Regions from separate parts of the Paucibacter sp. KCTC 42545 genome, predicted to be linked through region 2. Evidence: predicted binding sites of a transcription regulator. Region 2 holds the regulator's gene; the other holds the start of a gene.

Region 1 (5,145 bases), 1.1 Mb from region 2:
GACATGCGCTGGATCGGTGGCGACCATTTCCTGCAAGTGCTGAGCGGCTTGTCGCCGGTGGCGGATGCCCAGGTCGACCCGACCCTGTGGATGCTGCGGCTCGAAGCCCTGCGCCTGGTGAATCGGCCCGATCAGTTCGACGAAGTGGCGATCGACTACTGCGTCACCTACGAAGTCTCGCCCCCATCATGGGAGCGCAGCGCCTGCCGGGTGCGCCTGGCCAGCGGCGTCAATTCGATCCAAGGCCCCAGCACCAGCATCACGCCCACCGAGATGAGCAGCAGCTTTGCGGAATCGCAAATCAGCGAGCTCAATCCGATGAGCCCTCCCACCGAGCTGGAGCTCAGCGGCCAACTCAGTGGCGATATTTCCGCGCAGCTGCAGGCCATGACCGACGAGCTGGGCAGTGCCACCCTCGTCAACGTGATGTGCGGCACGCTGATTCGCCTGGACTTCATGGCCGCCGGCGATCTGCTCAACTGGGTGTTGACGCGCCAAGGCGAAAACCGCCAAGTGGTGTTCATTGACGCGCATCGCCTGGTGGCCCTGTTCTTCGCCGCCATGGGCATCAACGAGCATGCGCGCATCAAGGTAAAACAAACCTAGAACTTCGCGCCGGGCGGTTGAAAATTAGGCTTCCACATCCATTTGTGAAGCCATGGACTCTCAACAACACCCCGTTTTTCACGGCACCACGATTGTCAGTGTGCGCCGCCAAACGCCCACCGGCATGCAGGTCGCCATTGGTGGCGATGGCCAAGTCACGCTGGGCACCATCGTCGTCAAAGCCAGTGCACGCAAGGTGCGCAAGCTGCACCGCGATCAGGTGCTGGCCGGCTTTGCCGGCGCCACGGCCGATGCCTTCACCTTGTTTGAACGCTTCGAAGCCAAGCTTGAGAAGCACCAGGGTCACTTGGTGCGCGCCGCCGTTGAACTGACGCGGGACTGGCGCACCGACCGCGTGCTGCGCCGCCTGGAGGCCATGCTGGCCGTGGCCGACCGCACGGCCTCGCTCATCATCACCGGCAACGGCGATGTGCTGGAGCCCGAGCTCGGGATTGTGGCGATTGGCTCCGGCGGCGCCTACGCACAAGCGGCCGCGCAAGCCTTGCTCAAGCACAGCACGCTCAGCGCGGCAGAGATCGTCAAGCAGTCGCTGGAGATCGCCGGCAATATCTGCATCTACACCAATCAAAATCACACCATCGAGGTGCTGGAATGAGTTCAATGACCCCGCAGGAGATCGTCTCCGAACTCGACCGCCACATCGTCGGCCAACACCCGGCCAAGCGCGCCGTTGCCATCGCCATGCGCAATCGCTGGCGGCGCCAGCAAGTGGACGACAAGCTGCGCGCCGAGATCACGCCCAAGAACATCTTGATGATCGGCCCCACCGGTGTGGGCAAGACCGAGATCGCGCGCCGCTTGGCCAAGCTGGCCGGCGCCCCCTTCATCAAGGTCGAGGCCACCAAGTTCACCGAAGTGGGCTATGTGGGCAAGGATGTGGATTCCATCATCCGTGATCTGGTCGAGATCGCCGTCAAGCAAGAGCGCGAGCAGCAAATGAAGCGCCAGCGCCTGCGCGCCGAAGACGCCGCCGAAGACCGCGTGCTCGACATCCTTGTGCCGCCCCCGCGCAGCGAGGTCGGTTTTTCCACCGCCACAGCCCCGGCCACGCCGGACAACACGGCCCGGCAAATCATGCGCAAGCGCCTGCGCGAGGGCTTGCTGGACGATAAGGAAATCGAGGTCGATCTGCTCGAGGGCAAGCCCAGCATGGAGATTCTTGGTCCCATGGGCCAGCCCGGCATGGAAGAGATGGCCGAGCAGCTCAAAGGCATGTTCTCGCAGCTCGGCGCGGGCAAGCGCAAGACCCGCAAGCTCAAGATGCAAGACGCGCTCAAGCATCTGATCGAGGAAGAAGCCGCCAAGCTGCTGAACGAAGACGACATCAAGACCGCCGCGCTGGCCGCCGCACAGGAGATGGGCATCGTCTTCATCGACGAGATCGACAAGGTTTGCTCGCGCAGCAGTCATGCCGATAGCGGCACGGCCGAAGTGTCGCGCCAGGGCGTGCAGCGCGATCTGCTGCCGCTGGTGGAAGGCACCACGGTCAACACCAAGTACGGCATGGTCAAGACCGACCACATCTTGTTCATCGCCTCGGGCGCCTTTCACCTGGCCAAGCCCAGCGATTTGATCCCCGAGTTGCAAGGCCGCTTCCCGATTCGGGTCGAGCTGGGTTCGCTGTCGGTGAACGATTTTGAAGCCATCTTGAGCAGCACCCACGCCAGCCTGGTCAAGCAATACCAGGCCTTGCTGGCCACCGAGGGCGTCACCTTGGAACTCAGCGCCGAGGGCATCCGCCGCCTGGCCGAAATCGCCTTTGAGGTCAACGAGCGCACCGAGAACATCGGCGCCCGCCGCTTGGCCACGGTGATGGAGCGATTGCTGGACGAAATCAGTTTCGATGCGCCGAACCTGGGTGGTCAGACCCTCACCCTGGGCGCAGCCGAGGTCGACGCCAAGCTGGGCGAACTGGCCAAGAACGAAGACCTGTCGCGCTTCATTCTTTAAGCTGGCGGAGTAACGCAGGGCTTGCGCGCAACCGCTCGCAAGCCCTGCGCTCTCAGCAAGCTCAGGAGCAGTCGGAAAAGGTCGCAGACCCCGCGCTCAGCTTGGGCGAGCGCCCGCAAGCGCAGCGGCGCCTTCGGCCTGCTTGATTCAGGTCAATTCCAAACCGGACTCGGCCCGCTACGCTGCGGGCTATGCCGCACCGCAAAGCCTCCCTCCTCAACACCCGCAGCTGGGGCTTGGCCCGACCTTCGCCGCTGAATCCGGCGGCAGCGCGGACCGAGCGTGCTTGGCGCTGGCCGGTGCTGATCGCCTTGTTCGCCACCATTCCGGCCTTCTACATCGAGCTGCTGGAGAACCTGCCCACCCCCCTGGCGCAGGCCATTTACTTCGCGGCGGCGGCCATCATGTGCACCTCGCTGTGGCGGGTCGGCCGCCACGTCAGCCACCCACGCCAATACCTGCGCAGCAATGGCCTGGACGTGCTCTTGGTGCTGGGCTTGCTGACGGCGGCCTTGATCGCGCCCAGCGCGCACTCCAATCTGGCTTTGGCGGTGCGCCTGTTCGTGTCCATGCTGACCCTGGTACGCATGGTCTGGGCGCTAAAAAGCTGGGTCACGCGCGGTGGCCTGGGCTATTTGCTCACGCTGGCATTGCTGGTGCTGGGCTTTTGTGGGGTGGGCTTTTGGGCTCTGGAGCCGCGCGCCCACGACCTCGGCGACGGCCTTTGGCTGGCTTTCACCACCGCGGCCACGGTGGGCTATGGCGACATCGTGCCGACCACACCGGCGGCCAAAATCTTCGCCGTGTTCGTGGTCCTGCTGGGCTACGCGGTGCTGTCGCTGGTGACGGCCGCCATCGCCGCGATGTGGGTGGAAAGCTCCGAGCGGCATATGGAGCAAGACATCTTGCGCGATATGCATGCGCAGCTGCGCACGGTGCACGAAGAATTGGCGGCGCTGCGCGAAGAGCTCGCCAAGAAATAAGCGGCTCGCCGCAAGCGCTAGCGCTGCGGCAGTGCGCCTTACAAGGCCAGCCGGTGCGACTGCAGGGCCAGCATGCCCTCGAAGATCAGCGAGTCCACCAACTCATGCGCAATCTCCAGCGTCGGTGACACCTTCCAGCCAGCGCCGCCGGTCATCAGCGTTAGCGGCACATGGCCAACACGCTTTTGCAGATGGCGGTGCATGCGCTCGATCGCGCCGGTGATGGCGTAAGTGCCGCCGCTGGTCAGGGCGTCCGAGGTGTTGGTGGGGAAGTCGCGCACCTCGCCGGTGGGCACACGCAGGCCGGCGGTGCCGCCTTCCAGCGCGCGCAACATGATGCCGTGCCCGGGCAGGATCAGGCCACCGAGAAAGCGGCCGGTCTCGTCCAGCGCATCCACCGTCACCGCGGTGCCAATCATCACCACCAGGGCGGCACGGGGCGGCAGCTCAGCGCCGCAGCGGTTCAGCACATGCCAGCGCGCACCGATCAGGGCCACAAAGCGGTCCACCCCCAGGCGGCCGGGGAAGTCGTAGCCATTGCTGACGCCAGCGGCATGGCTGCTGGCCACCACCCAGCGCGGCTCCACCTCCCAGAGTTCCAGCTGCTCCTCGACCCGCCGGCGCATCGCGTCGCCCGCCACATTGCAGCCCAGCACGCTGTGCGGCGCGGGCAGGTCGCGCCAGTCACTGTCGGCCAGTTGCTCGATGTTCTCAAGAAATACCGCCCCATGCGCCAGCAAGGCTGCGCCCGGCTGCGGCGAAGCGTACAGTGCCCACTTGAGGCGGGTATTACCGATGTCGATGGCCAAAAAGCTCATGGTCGCAAGTCAAATTGCTGGCAAGGGTGCTCAGCCTAACAGCAAGCGCAGGCTGAACACCCGAGTTCAGTTTCAGCGCGCGCCGCCGATAGCGAGAGAAGTTGTCTTGCGTCGGCCATGCCGAAGCGCCGGATATGGCCGCGCGCGCCCGCCGCACTCACCCATTTCTGTCTCAGTTGGAAGGCTCAAGTCATGACCTCACTCTCCATCAAGACCAAGCTGTGGTTGCCCATCATCGCCCTGGCCCTGATCGTGGCGCTGATCATTGCCGCCACCTTCGCGCGCGCGCAGTCGCAGCAAGCCAAGGTGAGCACCGGCCAGGCGACGCAGCAACAGGTGTTTGAGCTGGCCCTGCGCTGGCGCGGCTTGACCGAGACCAATGCCGTCCGCACCACGGCCGGCATTTTGAGCAGCGACCCCAATGTGGCCGCCACCTTCAAGCCCGAAATTGCCAGCACCACGGCGGCGATTTCCGAGATTCAAAAGCAACTGGAAGCCTTGGCAGATGACGCCAGCGAGAAGGCCGCGATGGCCTTGATCGCCCAGCGGCGCAGCGCTTACATCGACGTACGCACCGAGGTCGGAAAGCTCAAGGCCGCAGGCGATATGCCGGCGGCCATCGCGGCGCTGAACTCACGCATGCTGCCCGCCGTCAGCGCCTATTTGGACGCCCAGCAGGCCTTCGTCAAGCTGGAGACCGAGCGTTCACAAGCCGTGCGCGATACCGCCGCGGCGGACCGCATGCGCACGCTCTGGACGGTGTCGGG
Region 2 (5,145 bases):
TGGCGCCAACGCGGCCGATCGCCGACACACCCAAAGCAATCAGGTCACAGTCCGGCTGGGTGCTGTAGCCCTGGAAATTGCGATGCAGGCGGCCCTGGCGCTTGGCTACGGCCAAGGAGTCATTGGCCAAGGCGAAATGGTCCATGCCGATATAGCTATAGCCATGCGTCATGAAGCCTTCAATCGCGCCGTGCAACATCGCCACCTTGGCGGCACCCGGCGGCAGTTGGGCTTCGTCGATACGGCGTTGCGGTTTGAAGCGCTGCGGCAAATGAGCGTAGCCGTAAAGCGCGATGCGATCCGGCTTCAAGGCACCCACTTGCTCGATGGTGCGAGCAAAGGACTCGGGGGTTTGCAGCGGCAGACCGTAGATCAGATCCACATTGGTGGACTCAAAACCCAGCTCGCGCGCCGCCGTCATCAAGGCCTCGACGCTAGCAAAGCTCTGCTGGCGATGCACCGCCTTTTGAACATGCGGATCAAAATCCTGCACGCCGAAACTCAGGCGGTTGAAGCCCAGGCTGCGCAGATGCTTGAGGCGGTCCACATTGACCGTGCGCGGATCCACCTCGATGGCCATCTCGGCTCCGGCAACGATGCGGAAGCGCTCACGCAAGGCCTGCACCAAGCCCGTCAACTCTTCATCGCTGAAGAAGGTCGGCGAACCGCCACCCAGATGCAGCTGAGACACCCCGGCGCCGCGACCCAGATGGACCAGCGTCAAGTCCATCTCGGTGATCAAAGCTTGCAAGTACTCCGCGGCTTTGTCGTGATGCTTGGTAATGACCTTGTTGCAGGCGCAGTAGTAGCACACCGATTCACAGAAGGGGATGTGCACATAGATCGACAAGGGCGCAGCGCCGCCAATCTGCGAGCCGGTGGCCCTTTGCACCAAAGCCTGCGCGTAGTTCTCGGCGGTGAAGGCCTCAACAAAGCGATCCGCGGTCGGGTACGAGGTGTAGCGTGGCCCGGACACATCGAAACGACGCAACAGGTCTTCGTTGATGATGCTCACGGCGGAGTCTTTGCCTGACAGGGCTTGGGGCTGGGTGATAGAAACCATGGCTCGCATATTGCCAAGCCCGCCACACAAGCGATTGACCGAGATCAAGTTTGGCCTCATTCTTTGCCCTAACAATCGCATGTATTGCGCATTGGGCTTGAGCTAAATCATGTTTGGCGAAGCCGATAAGCGGCGATCAGACGTTCGAATCGCCGCCTTGCCCCGAACAGATGCCGACAACGGCGCCTGCCCACTGCGATATGCGTCATCCATAATGCACTCTATGAACGTCACCGTACCTATCAAGATTGAACCGCTCAAGGTCGCCTGCTCCAGCTGCAATTTGCGCGAGCTTTGCCTACCCGTGGGCTTGTCGTCGGGTGACCTCGAGCAGCTGGACGAGCTGGTTGCCACCCGCCGCCAAGTGTCGCGCGGCGACACCTTGTTCCGTAGCGGCGATCCGTTCCAGTCGCTTTACGCGGTGCGCACCGGCTTTTTCAAAACCTGTGTCTCGTCGGAAGATGGCCGCGACCAAGTCACTGGCTTTCAAATGGCGGGCGAATTGCTGGGCCTGGACGGCATCAGCACCGACCGCCACAGCTGCGACGCCGTGGCGCTCGAAGATTCCCAGGTCTGCGTAATTCCCTTTGAGCAACTGGAAGAGCTGTCGCGCGAGTTCACCGATTTGCAGCGCCAGTTCCACAAGATCATGAGCCGGGAAATCGTGCGCGACCACGGCGTGATGCTCTTGCTGGGCAGCATGCGGGCGGAGGAACGCCTGGCAGCCTTCTTGCTAAACCTGACCCAGCGCCTGCAGGCGCGCGGCTTCTCCGCCGCTGCCTTGGTGCTGCGCATGACGCGCGAAGAAATCGGCAGCTATTTGGGCCTGAAGTTGGAGACGGTCAGCCGCACCTTCTCAAAATTCCAGGAAGAGGGCCTGCTGGAAGTGAAGCAACGCCACTTGCGCATCCTTGACCAAGCGGGCCTGCAAAAGCTGGTGAACAACGGCGCCTGCTAAGCCCTAGGCTTAGCGGCTGCTGAGCCGCGCCAGCGGCACAATAAAAGAAGGGCTGAGTGGTACTCAGCCCTTCTTTCTTTCATTCAGGCATTCAGCATTGAGCGCCGCCCGAGCGAGCGGCCTACTTCGACCTACTGCGGCCATCGCCGCGGGTGAATGGCTTGAGGTGCATCAGGCGTCTCCGGCAAGGTGGCCAGCATCAGGCTGATGCTGGATGCCAAGCTGATGACGCTCCAAAAAATCAGAAAGCTGAGCGTGTAAACGGCCTGGCGGGAGAGTTCCATACGCTCGCCGCCGAACCAGGTCAGATCGCTGGGGTCAACCACCGAAAACACCAAACCCTCGGTCACCCCTGCCATCACAAAGGCCGGCCAGGCAATGGCCATCGCCCAGCGTGCCAACCTGGACGTAGGTGGCGGCAGATCCACCGCAAAGGTGGCGTCATCCGACTCAACACGATTGCGGGGCTCGGTATTCATCTTATTGCGTACCAGTGGCAGCGTGATTGCGGCCCTTCATGGCCGGTGCCAAGGAGGCCGGAGCGGCTTCCTTGGAAGCCTTGCCCACATACGTGGTCTGCACCTTGGACTCGTCCAGCACCGTCTCGGGGAAATGCAGGGCCAGGTACAGGGTCACAAAGCTGGCAAGCACCACCAGACCCGGTCCACCCCACACCAGCCACATGAACTTCTCACGCCACCAGGGGCTAGAAGACTCGGTCTTGCTCTTGTTTTCTTGACTCATTGCGTCAACTCCTGCTTTGCAAGGACTTCTTATTCAAAAATTCGTTCGCGCTTAGCGCGGCACGACAAAGGTCGATTTTTCCTTGATCTCGATCTTGCCGCTGGCCACACCTGCTTTGTCAACCGCCTGTCCCATCAAGGCAAACGAGATGGCATGCGCGCCGACACCGGCCTGCGCCGCCGACTCCGGCGGAATACGCACCGCCACCGACACCCAACGCGCTTCGGCCGGCGCCAAGACCAAGCTCACTGGCTTACCCAAGGCGATGCCTTCCATGCCCTTGACGCTGACGCTGAACTGCTGCGCGCCCTCGGTCGCATTCATGATCTGCAGGCGATAGAGGTTCTCGATATAGCCGTCTTCCACCAGGCGGGACAGCACGCCGCGGTCACGCACCACATCCAGTTTGACGGGGCTGCGCAAGAACAAGAGGCTGGCCAACAAAGCCGTACTCAAGGTCACCAGCACCACGCTGTAAATGATGACGCGAGGGCGGAACATGCGGCGCAGCTTCTGCGCCGGGCTGAGATGCTGGGCCAGGCCGTTCTGGGTGTCGTAACGAACCAGCCCGCGCGGGTAGTTCATCTTGTCCATCACCTGATCGCAGACGTCCACGCAGGCGGCGCAGCCAATGCACTCGTATTGCAGGCCCTTGCGGATATCAATGCCGGTGGGGCAGACCTGTACACACAAGGTGCAGTCGATGCACGAACCCAGGCCGGCGGCCTTGGCATCGACCTTCTTGCCACGCGAACCGCGCGGCTCGCCACGCTCTTGGTCGTAGCTGATGATCAGGGTGTCTTTGTCGAACATGGCGCTTTGAAAGCGCGCATAAGGACACATGTATTTGCAGACCTGCTCGCGCATATAGCCTGCGTTGCCGTAGGTGGCAAAACCGTAAAACAGCACCCAGAACCATTCCCATGGGCCAAAGCCCAAGGTGAAGGCCGAAGCCCACAGTTCTTTGATGGGGGTGAAGTAGCCAACAAAGCTGAAGCCGGTCCACAAGCCGACCACGATCCAGGTCAGTTGCTTGCCACTCTTGCGCCACAGCTTGTTGAAGTTCCAGGGCGAAGCGTCGAGTTTCATGCGCGCTTGGCGATCACCCTCGAACTGCTTCTCGATCCACATGAAGATCTCGGTGTACACCGTTTGCGGGCAGGCATAACCGCACCACAAACGCCCGGCCACCGCAGTGAACAGGAACAGGGCATAGGCCGAGATCAGAAGCAGACCCGTCAGGTAGATAAAGTCCTGCGGGTAAAGCACCAGGCCAAAGATATAGAAACGCCGGCTGGCAAGCTCAAACAGAACCGCCTGCCGGTCATTCCACTGCAGCCAGGGCAGGCCGTAGAAGAGCAACTGGGTGAACCAGACCAAACCCCAGCGCCAACGAGCGAACACGCCCGTCACCGAACGCGGGTAGATCTTCTTTTGTGCTTCGTAGAGGTTGACGATCTCAATGACCGTCTCCTTGCCTGCCGAAGATTTACCCGTGGCCGTCTGGCCCACCTCTGCACTCATCTCAACCTACTTTTTTCAGCCCTACATCACTTGGCCGCAACGGCCGAGCTGTTCGACAGACTCCAGACATAAGCACCCAGCACATTGATCTGCTCGGGGCTCAAGCGGCTGGCTTGTGCCGGCATCAGGTTGTTTTTGCCGTTGTTGATCATGGCGATCACAGCATCTTCACCCCAGCCATGCAGCCAGATCTTGTCGGTCAGGTTGGGCGCGCCCAGAGCCTGGTTACCCTTGCCGTCTGCACCGTGACAGGCCGCGCAGGCACCGAACTTCTCCTTGCCCAGCTGTGCAGCAATGGCATTGTGCGCGCTGCCCGACAGGCTCAGCACATAGTTAGCCACATTGCGCACATCGGCAGCGGAACCCACAGCAGCGGCCATCGGCGGCATGATGCCGTTACGACCGTTGGTGATGGTTTGCACGATGGTGTCGTGGTTACCGCCGTAGAGCCAGTCGTTGTCGGTCAGGTTCGGGAAGCCCTTGCTGCCCTTGCCGTCGGAGCCGTGACAGCCTGCGCAGTTATTGGCAAACAAACGCTCACCGATGGCCATGGCCTCCGGGTTCTGCGCCAATTGATCTGCCGGCTTGCCGTTGAACTTGGCGTAGACGGCACCCATGGCTTCGCGTGCCTCGGCCTGCTCTTTGTCATAGGCACCGGCGCTGCTCCAACCCAGGCTGCCCTTGTGGGTGCCCAGGCCGGGGTACATGGCCAGGTAGATGCCGGCGAAGATCACCGTCAGCACGAACAGAATCGCCCACCAGCGCGGCAGGGGATTGTTCATTTCACGCAGATCTTCGTCCCACACATGACCCGTGCTGTTGTCGTTCGCCATGACTCGGTGACGAGCCGCAACAC

What was found. The regulator FNR, encoded in region 2, switches genes on or off when oxygen is low (the NO sensors DNR and NnrR bind a similar motif). The targets are predictions, from matches to a motif close to TTGATNNNNATCAA.
Region 1: AT984_RS15890 (potassium channel family protein) is a predicted target of FNR. The motif match lies at 2,720-2,733, and genes of this name have one in related genera.

The regions. Positions count from the first base shown of each region.
Region 1 covers NZ_CP013692.1:3,680,467-3,685,611, forward strand. Annotated here, with positions in the region: gene AT984_RS15875 (hypothetical protein) at 1-606, shown strand, start outside; gene hslV (ATP-dependent protease subunit HslV) at 659-1,222, shown strand; gene hslU (ATP-dependent protease ATPase subunit HslU) at 1,219-2,577, shown strand; gene AT984_RS15890 (potassium channel family protein) at 2,769-3,560, shown strand; gene AT984_RS15895 (type III pantothenate kinase) at 3,599-4,378, opposite strand; gene AT984_RS15900 (methyl-accepting chemotaxis protein) at 4,571-5,145, shown strand, end outside.
Region 2 covers NZ_CP013692.1:2,615,370-2,620,514, forward strand. Annotated here, with positions in the region: gene hemN (oxygen-independent coproporphyrinogen III oxidase) at 1-1,063, opposite strand, end outside; gene fnr (fumarate/nitrate reduction transcriptional regulator Fnr) at 1,287-2,021, shown strand; gene AT984_RS11360 (hypothetical protein) at 2,153-2,500, opposite strand; gene AT984_RS11365 (hypothetical protein) at 2,502-2,765, opposite strand; gene ccoG (cytochrome c oxidase accessory protein CcoG) at 2,817-4,289, opposite strand; gene ccoP (cytochrome-c oxidase, cbb3-type subunit III) at 4,316-5,145, opposite strand, start outside.